4 regions of the Anaerobacillus sp. QJM3NY_32 genome follow, and region 3 is predicted to be linked to each of the others. Evidence: riboswitches for the same ligand, from Rfam matches in the RefSeq annotation. Region 3 holds a riboswitch; each other region holds the start of a gene.
The links. A riboswitch is a leader RNA that binds a small molecule or an ion and turns the genes downstream of it on or off. The one in region 3 is predicted to bind cyclic di-GMP.

Region 1 (3,905 bases), 1.7 Mb from region 3:
CTTCTGTCTGATTTAGAGACAAATCTCATAAGGAGGTAACTGATCTTGGACAATAAGACTCAAAGTGCCTATCGGAAAGAGAAGCAGCAACTCGATCAAATCGCTGCGGAGATTACAAAACAGCGGCAGGTGTTGGAGAACTACCCCAGGTATTCTGGCGATAATGTAACAGAACAAGTTCTTGAGAGCATTCGAGAGGAGAATCGTCAATCTCTTGTCATAGCTTCAAAAGAACCATACTTCGCACGAATGGATTTTCAAGAGGATGAGAAGGAATCACATTCGTATTATATTGGGAAAGTTGGCGTAGCACATGGAGATTCACAGGATTCTCTGGTTGTAGACTGGAGAGCTCCTGTTGCGAGTATGTTCTATGCATTTACAGGCCCAGAAGAGGATGTCTATTATGTATCGCCTGATGGCGTCATCGAAGGGAACATAGAGCTGAAGCGAAATATTGTGATTCGAGATAAAGAACTTCAGCGAGTCGTAGACACTTATGTAGAAGGTAGCGATGATTTAAGTGGCTCAGATGAATTTCTTCTATATCGTCTGAGTGAAAATAAAGATAACCGTCTCCGTGACATCGTATCAACAATACAAACAAAGCAAAATGATATTATTCGTGCTGAGCGATCGACGCCACTTATCATACAAGGAGCAGCAGGAAGTGGTAAGACAACGGTTGCGCTTCATCGATTAGCTTTCTTACTATATGAATACAGAGATACCATTCAAGCGGGTAAAATGATTATCTTTGCACCGAATAGGATGTTTCTTGATTATATTTCAGGAGTCCTTCCGGAGCTAGGTGTAGGGGGAATTCAACAATCAACCTTCACAGATTGGACAATAAAAACGATTGAAGAAAAGATGACGATTGATTCATCTGGACACGACCTCAGAAAGTGGTTTGGGAAGAGTCGATTCGATTTTTCAATTGCAGAAGGAAGAGTAAAAGGATCACTGACATTTAAAAAATGGATTGATCAAGCTATACATCGTTATAGCAACTCAGTCGGTCCGGTTGGCTCCTTTCACCCATTTGAAGGAAGAGAGCTTTCAGAAACGAAGATCGAACAATGGTTAAAAGACCTTTCTGCATATCCTGTTGGCCGTAAACGCGAAATGATGATGAATCGTTTTAAAATTTGGATAAAAGGTGAGATCAAATCGGTAGAGGGAGCCCATTTAAAGAAAGAATATCGCAAACTAGCAAACGATCAGCTGAAGAATTATTTTAAAACATGGCCGAAGCAAACTGCTCTTTCGTTCTATCAATCACTTTTTCAATCGAATGTTCCTAGCTACATAACACAGTCAGAAAGAGCAGATGTTATAAGTGAAGAACTTGTGCTGGAAACGGCAAAGCGAATAAAAAAGAAGAAATTATCGCCGGATGACCTTGCCCCTCTCCTTTACATTCAATTTCAATTGAACGGTATTGATAAAGAACATAGGTTTCAGCATATTGTAATTGACGAAGCTCAGGACTTTTCACCTTTTCAACTGGCGCTTCTGAAAGAAGTGAATCGAAGTCAATCTTTTACAATATTAGGGGATTTGGCACAGGGCATTCATTCATATAAGGGCATTCATAGCTGGGAAGAATTTAGAGTGCTTTTCAACGGTAAAGACCTTTATATGGAACTTGAACAAAGTTATCGATCGACTTTAGAAATTATTGAATTTGCGAATGAAGTGATAGCTCATGCGGATATACCGGTTCAACCGGCTGTGCCTGTTTTTCGAAGTGGAAAGAAAGTCGAAATAAGCAAAATAGATAAGAAGAGGCATGTTAGTAGCTTGTTAAAATCAGCTAAAGAAATGAAAGAGAGAGGTATGAATACAGTAGCGATTGTTGGTAGGAGCGAAGAGGAATGTCATGATTTGTATGACAATCTTAGTAGGTATGATGAGAAGTTGCATCTCATTACTGCGGATGATCGATCTTATGAAGGGGGACTATCAATTGTGCCAATCTATCTTACTAAAGGATTAGAATTCGATGGAGTTATATTGGCAAATGCTAACGAAGATAATTATAGTCCACATGCAACAGATGCGAAATTACTATATGTAGGATGTACAAGAGCATTGCATGAATTAAAACTCTTTTATATTGATACTCCTTCACAATTGCTACCAGTTTAATCAAACGTTTGTTTAAAGGTTACCTTTGTTATTTCATACCATGAAATGAGCGATTGTTAGTACATTCAAGTATTAGCACCATTGAGCATTTACTTCACACAATCTACAAAAAAAGCTAAACTCTTTATTATTTATTGCCGATAATAAAAGTAGTTGGAATATAAAACTGAAAAAGGCAAACCTGTTGAAAAGCAGGGACGCAAAGTTATGGGCCTGCCCGCATGAATGCGAATGGTTGCCAAACCGCCAGGCTCCTTTTTGAGCTCTGGGTTGAAAAAAAGGAGAGCGTACATGTGAAGAATGTATCGGTTGCTGTTGGAATTCTCTTTTTTATACTGGGCTTTTTTGTGCAGATAATGGTTTTGCCTGAGGGGAAAGCTGAGGCGATAGAAATGGACACTTCTCTTGCTACATGGATTTGGAACACAAGGGACATTGAAACGAAATCAAATGAGTTCCTTCAGTTTATGGAGGAGAAACAAGTAACCGATGCTTACTTGCAAATAAATCGTTCAGTAATGGCATCTTCTTATGAATCATTTATTGGAAATGCGACATCCAAAGGTATTCGTGTACATGCTCTAGATGGGGCACCAAATTGGGCTACAAGAAATGGTGCTACATATCAGGCGAACTTATTTAACTGGTTGGATTCCTATCAAGCTAATGCGACAGAGAATCAAAAGTTTAGTGGTGTTCATCTTGATATAGAACCTTATCTTCATTCTGGCTGGACGAATAGTTATCAAAAAACGATTGCTTTCTATCAAGACCGTTTATCAGATGGAAAAACTCGTGCGATGAGTCTTGGATTATCGTTTGGTGTCGACACTCCTTTTTGGTTTGACGAACAATCTTACAACAATCGGTATGGATCGGGCAATTTAGCTGAGTGGATTATTCAAACGGCGGATGTGACTACATTAATGGCTTACCGTGATCGTGCTGATGGTGCAAATGGAATTGTTGCTCTTATTAGCAATGAGATAGCTTTAGCTGAAAAATATGGCAAGAAAATCTCCGTTGGTGTAGAGACAGGGCAAACGTCAGAAGCTTCCTACATTTCATTCTTTGAAGAGGGAGAAGCAGTCATGATAAAGGAACTTCTCAAAGTAAAGACTGCATATGAGCATTCCTCTTCAGTACAAGGTTTTTCCATACATTACCTTGATAGTTGGATGGCGTTAAAACAATAATAAAGATGAACCCCCGGACTGAAAATCAGCCGGGGGTTATTTTTATGAATTCAGCTTACGATAAAATCGATTTGACGCGACCAACCTGTCCATCTTCTAGACGTACTTTGATACCATGCGGATGGGTGGGGGATTTAGTCAGGATATCTTTTACAACACCTCTTGTCGTTTTCCCTGAACGCTGATCTTGTTTCAAGACGATATCTACAGTTTTCCCTGGTTCTATATTACTTCTGTTCTGTCCGTTCATCAGTAACCTCTTTCTCTGTCGTTTCGTTATGCTGCTCCTCAGGCAACGGATCGACAGTATGTTTGACACTGTATCCTTTTGATACAGCCATTCCAAAAGCAGCGGCAATGAAAATCGTCATAATGACAACGACGATGACTGTTATCGTAATAACCATTCCCGAACTCCTTTCCGTGATGTCTGCTTTCACTTTACCATGATTATCGCGGTTATGATAGAACATGATCTGACGAGGGTTGTCATATAGCTTAATCTGTCTAAGTCGCTGGTCCTATATAAATATATAGCTTTAGCTCATTATGGAG
Region 2 (3,905 bases), 1.0 Mb from region 3:
AAACAAAGCAGGGAGACTTAAGGACAAAAATAACTGAACTTTGCACTTAAGTCTCCTTATATAAAGATAAAATATTGAATTTTGATACGTACTGCTTCAATCTTTCCACTTTCTGTTCACTATCCGCTAAGGCTACATAACCATCCGGACGGATCAGGTACAGCGCATTTTCCTGCAATCCTTTTTTCGTCATTGCTTTTTCAAAGCTAAACTCATATAGAGCATATCCAGATACCCTGGCAAAATCCTTAACGGCTTCATTTGCCTGACCATATACGTGAAGCTGCCAATCCATTGACTTAAGCGCTCCATAATTATGGCATGAATTTGTTTGAATCCATGGCAGGCGATCTCCACCATGAACTTCCCCCGCTGTACCATCACTAAGATGACTTTCGCGATAATGAATGTTGATTTGAGAAAGCCTTCTAAAGGCTGCTTTTCGAGCAATTGAAAAGGAACGAAGCGCAAATGGAGCCACGTTCGGTATAACGATTTTGCGCAGTAATCTGCTCGTCATGTGATCGCCTATAATAGAAGTAAATGCTCGATCTGTTGTATCGATTAGCGTTCTCGCAAAGCCAATGCGCTCCTTTTCAAACGTATCAAGAATAGCTTCATCCGCTTTCTGAAGCAGCACTGCGGCTAGCTTCCACGCTAAGTTCACCGCGTCCCCGATACCGGTGTTCATGCCCTGTCCGCCAGCCGGGCTATGAATGTGCCCAGCATCTCCGGCAATAAAGGCACGTCCTTTTCTAAAATGACTGCTAACGCGATGATGAACTTTGTACGTTTGGAACCAGTTCACATGCTGAATCGTTATGCCTGTTCTCTGCTCGATCAGCGACTGGAAATCCTTGAACGCAACTGAGCTTTGATCGGTTAAATGGCGAGGAACTATTCCAATAATCCGCTCCATTCCCGTGCTTCTAACTGGCATGAACAGGTAAAAGGTGTCAGAATCTAAATACACATTTAAACTACTTTCAGATAACTGGCCAGTGTTCGCTTTAACATCCGCCACAAAAAAACGTTCCTCATACGTTCCACCTGGAAAATCAAAAGCAAGTTCTCTTCGAACGGTACTGTGTGCCCCATCACACCCGCATATATATGAAAACTCACTCCGCTCTTCCTTATTATCTTTTTTAATAACAGCTTGAACATGGTCCCCTTCATCCATAAATGAAACCAACTCTGTCTTCCATTCTACCTCAACGCCTTCGTCGGCTAATTTGTTAATTAGCAGCTGCTCGTGATCATCTTGCGGATAGCTTAGGGCAAATGGGAAAGGACTTAATCCTTTTCCAAGATCGTGAAAATTGATGTTGGCTTTTGCTTTCATTCCTTCTCGAAATTGGATAGACTTCACTTTAATCCCCCGGTGGATGACTTCTTCTGCGAAGCCCATTTGGTTATAAAATTCTAGGGTTCTAGCGTGTACAATTAGCGCACGCGATGCTTCTCCGGGTCCCTCATTTTTCTCGATGATCCGAAATGAAACTCCATATTTCGCTAGGTGGAGTGCTAATACAAGACCCGTAGGACCTGAGCCAACAATTAGTACGTCAGAATTCATTTCCCAACCTCCTTTCATTGGCATTCCAAATAAAAAAACTGAAAAATCAAAGAAAACAGTTAACAAATTCACCTTTTTATGGTATTTATTATATAAGTATATCCTTATGTCAAGATACCTCAGTAAGAGAACCACAAAAAAAGAGAATGCGATGAACTATCATTCTAGCCTGGGCACTTGAGTGATAGGGAGCAAGTAGTGCAACCGGCTCCTTAAAAAGGAGAATGAACATGGAAAAGTGTACATTGTACGGGCACGCTAATTTATTTTCATCACACACACTGCGAATGATGGAACTCCTAAGACGTCACGACCCTCATAGCTTTCTCCATTCAGTACAAACTACGAGCTACTTTATTGATTTCTGTTTGCATTACAATTTCCGATCACTGTTGAAACGGCGCTTTCTTGAGTCTGTTTTGCTACATGACATCGGTAAACTACTTGTCCCAACAGAAATTCTTCAAAAAAAGAGCCCACTAACCCTTTATGAGAAAGAGTATGTCGAGCGGCATCCAGAGTTTGGAATAGAGCTACTTAATGATTTTCCAGAGATTGATATTGAGCCGTCTCTTATACTAAATCATCATGAGAATAGCGATGGTACTGGCTATCCTTATCAATTACAATATGAACAAATTCCTCGATCTGTTTCGATTCTTCGAGTCATCGATAGCTTCATTGCGATGACGTCTGATCGAGCTTATCGTCCAAAACGTTCTGACCAATCAGCCATTCATGAAATTAACGTTCATCGGAATAACTTCTATGAGCCATCCACTACCTCCTTGTTTATCTCTTATTTGGAAAAACGGCTAAAAGGGAAAAAGGTTCTGCTTCATTATTTTGATTATGCCAAACGTCAAAATTAAGCAGCGCTATTCAATAACCGTTTAAACAAAACCAAATACAACAGGGAGGGCGAATAGATTGCGACTCTTATCAACTAAGGATTTACTAATTGCATTTTGTGATGCGTATACTCTTCAATTAGATGAAGCTTTTATTGAAATGTTAACGAGCGAAATCATCCGAAGAGGCATCAATCCTCCCCAAACACGTACGGAGTGTTACGAACAAATCGCCAATTTCACTTGATGAGACAGCCTCTCATGACGCTACATTAAAAAAATGCTTATCTGGTCACAACTGGCCAATAAGCTTTTTTTGATAAATTTAATTGATTTCATCTCCCTTCACAAATAAATTCACTGTTAATACGCTTACATATGTTTGCATTTTTTAGGAAGTGGTAGATTTAAAGTGAGATAAAAAAGTTAAGTATTATTGAAAGGAATGATCTTTGTTGAAGGAATCAATCCCAGAACTAACATTGAATGATGGTCTTACACTACCCGCTATCGGTTTCGGTACTTACTTGCTAAATGGAAATGAAGGGGCAACCGCTATTAATAGTGCGATTGACGTTGGCTATCGCCTCATCGATACAGCTTACAATTACGAAAACGAAGGAACCGTAGGCGAAGCCATTCGTCGAAGTACAGTTCCTAGAAATGAACTGCGCGTCACTTCTAAATTACCAGGTCGCTATCAAGAATATAAGAAAGCTGTTACAGCCATTCAAGAGTCGTTATATAGAGCCAACCTGGATTATTATGATTTGTACCTCATTCACTGGCCGAACCCTAAACAAGGTCTTTATCCAGAAGCTTGGCAAGCATTAATTGACGCTAAGAAATGGGGACTCATTCGCTCGATTGGCGTATGTAATTTCCTTCCGGAGCATCTAGAACAATTGGAAAAGGAAACCGGCGTAAAGCCAAGCATCAATCAAATCGAACTACACCCCTTCTTCAACCAGGAAGATCAGAGAAGATTTCATCAACAAAACAACATCAAAACACAATCCTGGAGTCCGCTAGCTCGAGTGACTGACATTTTAGAAAATGAAACGATCAGTCAAATTGCAAATCAACATAACAAATCAGTCTCTCAGGTGATTTTACGCTGGCATTATCAATTAGGATCCATCCCGATTCCTAAATCTTCTTCTCCAGAACGTCAGCTTGAGAACCTCTCTATCTTTGACTTTTCTTTAAATGAAACAGAAATGGCGATGATGGCTGAATTAACGAAACCAAATGGACGATTGAATGATCAAGATCCAGCTACTTATGAAGAATTTTAAATTTCTCCATCTAACGATTCAACTAACCAACTAGAAAAGGATGCCCTGCAGCCATAACAGGTTCTGTTTAGAGCTGCAAATAAACAAATATATACTGTTCTAGAGTCTGATTTGATAGCTAAATCAGACTCTTTACTTTTCCTTGGTGTTGCTGTTTTGGTTGTATCTTTCAACCAT
Region 3 (3,905 bases):
TTTCTTCAAGAAAGCTTTTCAGTTCAGAAATCGGCATTCTCTTTTGTTCCATTGTGTCACGGTCACGAATCGTCACTTGTTGGTCTTCAACAGAATCAAAATCAAATGTAATAGCGTACGGTGTACCAACTTCATCATGACGACGGTAACGTTTACCAATTGAGCCAGCCTCATCATAATCAACCATAAAGTATTTCGAAAGTTCCGCATGAACAGCACGCGCTTCTTCAGAAAGCTTCTTAGATAGAGGGAATACAGCAGCTTTAAACGGAGCGATCGCTGGATGGAAGTGCATCACACTTCTAGTTGTGCCATCTTCAAGCTCCTGTTCCTCATATGCTTCAATCAAGAAAGCAAGAGTGACGCGGTCAGCACCAAGTGAAGGCTCAATGCAATAAGGCACATACTTCTCCCCTGTTTGTTGATCGTGATAAGTGAAATCTTCATTGGAATGTTCCATATGCTGCTTTAAGTCGTAATCTGTTCGTGAAGCAACACCCCAAAGTTCGCCCCAGCCAAATGGGAACTTGTACTCGATATCAGTTGTTGCATTACTATAATGCGACAGCTCATCTTCTGCATGCTCACGCAGTCGGATGCTATCTTCTTTTACACCAAGATTTAGAAGCCAGTTTTTGCAGTACTCTTTCCAATACTCATGCCACTCTAATTCGTTACCTGGCTTACAGAAGAATTCAAGCTCCATTTGTTCAAATTCACGAGTACGGAATGTAAAGTTACCTGGTGTAATTTCATTTCGGAAGCTTTTTCCAACTTGCGCAATACCAAAAGGCACTTTCTTACGCATAGAGCGTTGAACATTTTTAAAGTTTACAAAGATTCCCTGCGCCGTTTCTGGGCGAAGGTAAATTTCACTCGTGCTCGATTTAGTTACACCTTGATGGGTTTTAAACATAAGATCAAATTGACGAATTTCTGTGAAATCTTCACTGCCACACTCAGGGCAAGTAATATGATTTTCTTTCATCAAACGCTCCATTTCTTCAAATGAAAGGCCGTCTGCAATCATGTCCTCTTCATCAGTAGAAAGAGCGTCCTCAATTAATTTATCTGCACGATGACGTGTTTTACAGCTTTTGCAATCAATTAAAGGATCATTGAAATTACCTAAATGACCTGAAGCTTCCCACGTTTTTGGATTCATTAGAATGGCGGCATCTAGACCACTGTTATAAGGTGATTCTTGAACAAACTTCTTCCACCATGCATCTTTAATATTTTTCTTAAGTTCTACACCAAGTGGTCCATAATCCCACGTATTTGCTAGTCCACCGTAAATATCAGAACCAGGGAAAATAAATCCTCTGTGCTTTGATACTGAAACGATCTGATCCATTGAAATTGTCATGTCATTCTCTCCTTTTTTCTCAATCAATATAAAAAGCTCCCAATCCATGGACAAAAAATGTCCAGGGACGAGAGCTTATGCACCCGCGGTTCCACCCTAGTTGATGCAAATAAGGCATCCACTTTGAGAAACGTAACTCCAGACTGCCGTTTCATCAGACCTCGTTCGGGCTTCCACCGTCCCCGAATCGCTAAAGTCAAGGTTATTCTGACTACTATTTATCCTTCATAGTTAGTATGGTTTATGTATGCAATTGATATGACATATGATACAAAAAATATTGCCCTAAAGTCAAGGATTATTCATTTCACACCGTATTTGCTTTCATCAAAGCTTATCACAAAAAAACGACCTTAAAGGTCGTCATTCATTTATGTATATTCATAGATGTCGGTTTTTGTCTTGTCTTAAGAATGCCTGTACCTCTTCTTTCTTCAATCCAAGTTCCCTGGCAGCCCTCATGAGAATAACCCATTCTTGATCAAGTACCTTCTTAGGCTTAGGTTTCGCCATGGTCATTCTTTTCTCCTCCTTCTTGGGTTTTCCAGGAGGACCAGCCGTCATCGTTGGAGAACCAACATTAGACCTGTGTCTTTGCGTCCCACCCTTTAGGATGGTTTGCCCTTGTCTGGAGAATTCAGAAATGACACATTCCGACCTTAAACTTACAAAACACACAGCTTTTTAGTGAATAAATGCGATTATCGAGAAGTTTGACGTTATATGCTACTAATATACCAGTTATCTGATGAAAATTCAAAATATTTTTAAATTTTCATTTCTATTTCTAACATCCTAGGATTTCACTCATATCCTAACTGTATTCCCTGAATATATTTTTCACAAAGGAAGAGTGATATGCAGAGAAATCATATTAGTACCGCCTGGAGCGGCAAACATGTTGTACTACTTCGTTGTGAACCCACCTCTAGTACCGTAAAAACCATGTATAAAAGTCTTCATGCCCCAACAGAACCATTACATCCCCATTGTAGTGAGACACTTTCTACTTACCTTAGCATTGGATATACAGTTGCATTTGTTCATTCATTAATCGACGGCTCCATTGAATATGTTCTAACAAAATAAAAGAAGGTTGCCTTCGCAACCTTCTCTTTTGTTTAGAATTGACTTAAATATTCTTTCACCTGATCTGGATTTTTGGTATTCGCACTATGCAAGTGACCAATCTTTTTGCCGTCTTTATAGACAAGAAGGCTCGGGATACCCATAACATCATTTTCCTCTGTAATTTCAGGGAATTGTTCAATATCGATTTGAGCCCATTGTTTTTCATGATGAGCATTCATTATATCATCAATAAAAAAGTCAAGGCGCTTGCAATCCGGGCACCAGTTAGCTTCATATTTTAGAATGGATACGTCATTATTGTTAATGAATGACTGATAAGAATCAGCTGTTTCAATCTTCTTCATGATTATCTCTCCTTCACCTATATCTTCATTAACAATTATATCGAAATAATCATTGAATGTCTGTAAGAAAGCTTACGTTATTTCACACTAAGATAGTGCAAACTGAAAAGCTGTTCTTGATCAGTCCATGTTTTCATTGATGTGAAACCTGAATTCTCTGCTAACAGTTTAAATTCCTCTAGACTATATTTATAGGAATTCTCCGTATGAATCGTTTCATGGTTCTCAAAATGGATATGTTGATCACCAACGGTCACCATTTGCTCTAGCATACTGACAAGATGCATCTCAACCCTTCCCAGATTAGCATTATAATAGGCGTAATGCTCAAACTGATCTAGGGAGAAATTCGCCCCTAACGAAAGATTCAAATGACGAAGCATGTTTAAATTAAACTTTGCAGTTACTCCCTTGCTATCATTATAAGCACGATGCAGAAGAGATGGTGATTTCTTTAGATCAACTCCAATTAATAATCCATCATTACTTGATAGTGTACTCGAAATTCTTGATAAAAACCTTTCTGCTTCTTGCTTCTCAAAATTACCGATTGTAGAACCGGGAAAAAAGACCGTCTTTTTTTTAGAAGGATCAAGCAGATGTTCCGGCAGATGAAAGGCATTTGTATAATCCGCAACAATACCAGTAATTTTAATGTTAGGATAATCAAATGCCAATTGTGCTGCAGACTCTTTCAAAAATGTTTTCGATATATCAATAGGACTATATTCTTGAATCAATCCAGATTCAAGAAGAAGTCTGATTTTGCGACTTGCCCCACTTCCAAATTCAATAACCCTAGATTCTTCGCCAATGTAAGCAAGAATATCATCAAGAGACTCTTCCATTATTCCAAGTTCCGTTCGAGTCGGATAATATTCTTCTAGCTGTGTGATTTCTTCAAATAGCTCAGATCCATATTGATCATAAAGAAATTTAGGCTCAAGCTTCTTATTAGGAGCTGTCAATCCCTTTAAAACTTCTTGAAGTCGATCAGATTGTTCTGGTAAAAGATCAACTAGCTGAATACTTGGCGAAGTTTTTATCATAGCTCATCATCTGCAAGACGAATGCCGGTAAATTGCCAGCGTTTATCTGGA
Region 4 (3,905 bases), 1.9 Mb from region 3:
CTTTACCTCGACTTTATCATTATTTATTGTGTTAATTTTATCAAGAACAATTTGTTCTGTAAACAGAACAAATGTCGTGTTTTTATATTAATTTTCTAAAAGTCTCTTTGAACAAAATATTTAAAATTTAAGAACGAGAGAGTATTTGGTAGGATATAGAAGATTATAAGCTGATAACAGTCTTATATAAAGAATTTTCAGTCTTTTTAATCTTCCAAAATAAGACTATATTAGATGTACATTCTAAATAAAGAACAAAACGTTCTTTATTAATGTCGTTTATTGCTGAATTATATAAGGGGGATGGGGAATGAAAACGTATACTGACGAAAAATTGGATCAGGAATGGGTGACCCTTATTTCAATTGCAAGAAGAATGGGATTATCTAAGGAGGAAGTGAAGGATTTTCTAATCAATTCCTCAAAAAAATAAGGAGGAATGATGGTGATCAAATTAGGGGAAGGGACTTTTGTCTCTTATATTTTAGGGAAGAGGATTAAAATCATTGCGGTTGATAAACAGATCGCCAAACTCTACATCAATGACGAATATAAAGGGAAGTGCGATTTATCTTTTATTCTAGAGAAAATCCACGGACTTGAAAATAAAGAACAAGACATCAAAGGAATAATCCGAGATGAACAGAAAATGTACGATGAACTTAGGGAGATTATACAAAACCAAAATATATCGTCTCATTATGAATAAAGGGAAAACGTAGGAGCAGTTTTTTGTTATTTATTTAGCATGGATTAACGCTCTTGATGGATTTATCACATATTGTGGAGTTCAAAATGGATGGATCGGAGAAGTGAATCCATTAATGCGAATGCTATTTCAAATGGATCCACTTGTTATCCTAATGTATAAATAGGTTTGTCTCTTTTTTTGATCGCCTTACTTTTAAAATTTCATCACTTTAAATCCGGTTTAATACGGATTTTATTAATCGTGGCTTCAACATTATATTCTTTCATATTGTGTATCCACGGCTATTAGGTATATATCCTGTTAACTAAATAGATAAGAGCCTACTGGAAGATGTCGGCTCTTAAAAAAACAATTTATTGATCAGATCCCTGTTTGGCACGCCACTTATTAAACTCCAGAAACTCCCTGAACTGGTCCTTACTTATACCAGACTCCATTGCTTCTTTAACGATCTTTTTCCATTCCGAGTCTAACTCACTCTGATGAATAGGATCATCTCCCTGAAGTAGTACCTCTACCGAAACATCAAGAACATTAGATATTTTATCTAGGAATTGGATAGAGGGATTTGATTGTATATTTCGTTCAATTGAACTCAGATATGACTTGGCCACATTCGCACGTTCCGCTAATTCTGAAAGAGATAACCCTTTGCGTAAACGATACTTCTTTACTTCTTCACCTATCACGTGTATCCCTCCGATGCTTCGACAAAATTCTTTGATTGTATGTAATTATACCAGTATGTTATTGTTCCGTAAATAGAACGAAAGCGACGTCCGTTCCGCCGCTTTCGTTCAGGTTACATTCCCTCATTTTTGAGAAACGCTTTGATTTCAGAAATTTTGATGCCCAATTCCTTCGCTTCTTTCATTAATTTAATCCATTCCTCGTCCAGATTTTCTTCCGTATGTACGCCCATGTAACTCCTCCTTAAACTCTTTCCAGGTAGTTCAGCCATCATAGAAGCCTTCTATCAACAAGCTTCCTTAGATCTGTTTACTTTGCGCCCACTTTTTTTCAAAAATGGTTGCCCTTTTCTGGAGGATACTTTGTACGATCCATCATATATTTATGAAAATCCTACTATTATAATAGGCCATTAAACCTACGAAATGTGTTGTAATTTGTAAAAAATATCAAAAATATATGACTTTTTTTGTAAATAAATAGCTTTTTTTAAATTTGGTGTTAGGAAAATACATACATCCACTTGAGATGGTCAAAATAGGACTATTACAACGATGGAGGTTTTTCTATGAAAAAGTGGATGTTGTTACTGATGACGATGTTTCTTTCCCTGAGTATTGCGGCTTGTTCGAATGCAAATGAAGAAGAAGGACCGGTAGAAGATCCCGAAATGCAAGAAGATACACCAGAAGATGAAGAGAATGTTAACGAAGACGATGGAACGATTGATCAGGAAGACGATGATACAATGAATAAGGATGGTTCAGAAGAAGGCGATAAAGATGAAGATGGTAACATGGATGAAGGGGACATGGACGACACTGAAAAGCAACCGAATGATGAAACTGAAAACCAGCAATAGGGACCTTAACGGGTCTCTTTTTTTAATTCTCTTATAATGATGTTTCAAATTATATATAATGGTATTATATATAATTTGAAACATCATTTATAAACATTTTTTACTCGTTACAATGTAAAAGCTTTTAATACTATTTGAAAAGGGTTGGGAAAAATGGAAGAACGAAAACCAAGTAAACAATCGTTAGTCTCCTTAAAGGATAAAGTTAAAAAAAATTTAAGAGATGATATTATTTTAAACAATCTAAAGCCTGGAGATCGAATAGTGGAAACAGAAGTAGCAAAGAAGTTTGGAATAAGCCAGGTTCCTGTTCGAGAGGCCTTAAGAGGATTAGAAGAAGAAGGGCTTATTCGCACGGTTAAGTATAAAGGAGCTTTCGTTACTGAAATTGATAAGGTGGAAATGTACCATATATTTTCAATGAGAGCAGAAATTGAAACGAATGCATTAGAAATTATTTTACCTAATTTGAGAAAAAAAGATATAGGAGAACTTTATGACATTGTGGATCGAATGAAGTTCGGTAAGCCGGAATATTTATTGCAATCTGATTTAGATATGGAGTTTCACCGAACCATTATTCAATGGTCCAAAATAGAAGTCTACACTAGAATATGGAATATGCTAACTGGACATATCAGGAGGTATATTACAGCGCTCAATCCTAAAGTTCAAATCCGTCCTGATGAAGTATATAAATATCATTTAGATCTGGTGAAATTAATGGAAAAAGGTGATGTAGAAGAAGTTCAGGAAGCTTTCAGAGAACATATTATGAAAATGGTTAAATAAGAAGTCAGAAGAAATCATATAAAAAATCACTAATATAATAGTGGGATTATATATATAAATTATGTTTTTATATATAATCCCTAGACATGCCATTAATTATTATATATAATCACTATATATTATATATAATGATTAATGGCTTTTATTATTGCATAAGTAAAGGGTATAACAATGATTAAATTTTCTACACTTTGTAAGCGCTAACAGGTTTGCGCAATAAGGGTTAATCTACATAGTGAAAGGTTTTTGAAATTTGGTAGCTACAGTAATTGACCATTGCTGTTTTATACAATTCTATTTACCTGGAGGGAAAAAGATGGGGAGAAAGTTTAAGGGTATTTCAATTTTCTTGTTAACAGTCGTTCTTACGATCAGTCTAACGGGGTGCGGTGCGAGTGAAAGCAGCACATCAGCTGGGGATGGAGAAACTATTAGGCTTAAGTTAGGACACAATCAACCTACTAGCTCCCAATTTCATGCTGGTGCTGAGAAATTTGCAGAATTAGTTGCAGAAAAGACAGATAGTCAAGTGGAGATAGAAGTATACCATGATAGTCAGCTAGGAGATGAGGGTGAGCTGGCAGAGGGCACTAAGATGGGGACAGTGGATATTTCTCTAGTTGCTTCAGGTAGCGTTACAAAATATTATCCGCGATATTCTATATTCGATCTTCCCTTTCTTTTTAGAGACGCAGAGCACGTAGATAAGGTTTTGCAAGGAGAAGTTGGACAATTACTTGCGGAAGAGGCTGAAGAAAAGGGTGGCTTCAAAGTCATGAGTTATTGGGAATCGGGGTTCAGACACTTTTTGAATAGTGCTAGACCTATTGAATCTCCTGAAGACCTTAA

Region 1: another riboswitch for cyclic di-GMP. It lies ahead of AC0VYH_RS02155 (amidase); the one in region 3 lies ahead of AC0VYH_RS11285 (anti-repressor SinI family protein).
Region 2: another riboswitch for cyclic di-GMP. It lies ahead of AC0VYH_RS05905 (HD-GYP domain-containing protein); the one in region 3 lies ahead of AC0VYH_RS11285 (anti-repressor SinI family protein).
Region 4: another riboswitch for cyclic di-GMP. It lies ahead of AC0VYH_RS20650 (anti-repressor SinI family protein); the one in region 3 lies ahead of AC0VYH_RS11285 (anti-repressor SinI family protein).

Annotation. Positions count from the first base shown of each region.
Region 1 is NZ_CM149684.1:403,334-407,238, forward strand. It holds gene AC0VYH_RS02150 (HelD family protein) at 46-2,154, shown strand; cyclic di-GMP riboswitch class I at 2,319-2,405, shown strand; gene AC0VYH_RS02155 (amidase) at 2,448-3,350, shown strand; gene AC0VYH_RS02160 (YwbE family protein) at 3,406-3,600, opposite strand; gene ytzI (YtzI protein) at 3,578-3,757, opposite strand.
Region 2 is NZ_CM149684.1:1,090,136-1,094,040, reverse strand. It holds gene AC0VYH_RS05915 (CBO0543 family protein) at 1-21, shown strand, start outside; gene AC0VYH_RS05910 (FAD-dependent monooxygenase) at 47-1,579, opposite strand; cyclic di-GMP riboswitch class II at 1,715-1,798, shown strand; gene AC0VYH_RS05905 (HD-GYP domain-containing protein) at 1,810-2,451, shown strand; gene sda (sporulation histidine kinase inhibitor Sda) at 2,510-2,677, shown strand; gene AC0VYH_RS05895 (aldo/keto reductase) at 2,886-3,728, shown strand.
Region 3 is NZ_CM149684.1:2,111,402-2,115,306, reverse strand. It holds gene AC0VYH_RS11290 (glycine--tRNA ligase) at 1-1,369, opposite strand, end outside; gene AC0VYH_RS11285 (anti-repressor SinI family protein) at 1,751-1,888, opposite strand; cyclic di-GMP riboswitch class I at 1,914-2,002, opposite strand; gene AC0VYH_RS11280 (hypothetical protein) at 2,228-2,458, shown strand; gene AC0VYH_RS11275 (thioredoxin family protein) at 2,491-2,805, opposite strand; gene egtD (L-histidine N(alpha)-methyltransferase) at 2,883-3,854, opposite strand; gene egtB (ergothioneine biosynthesis protein EgtB) at 3,851-3,905, opposite strand, start outside.
Region 4 is NZ_CM149684.1:4,040,156-4,044,060, reverse strand. It holds gene AC0VYH_RS20670 (anti-repressor SinI family protein) at 311-433, shown strand; gene AC0VYH_RS20665 (hypothetical protein) at 446-709, shown strand; gene AC0VYH_RS20660 (DUF5658 family protein) at 738-875, shown strand; gene AC0VYH_RS20655 (helix-turn-helix domain-containing protein) at 1,066-1,401, opposite strand; gene AC0VYH_RS20650 (anti-repressor SinI family protein) at 1,515-1,634, opposite strand; cyclic di-GMP riboswitch class I at 1,657-1,757, opposite strand; gene AC0VYH_RS20645 (hypothetical protein) at 1,971-2,264, shown strand; gene AC0VYH_RS20640 (GntR family transcriptional regulator) at 2,418-3,056, shown strand; gene AC0VYH_RS20635 (TRAP transporter substrate-binding protein) at 3,373-3,905, shown strand, end outside.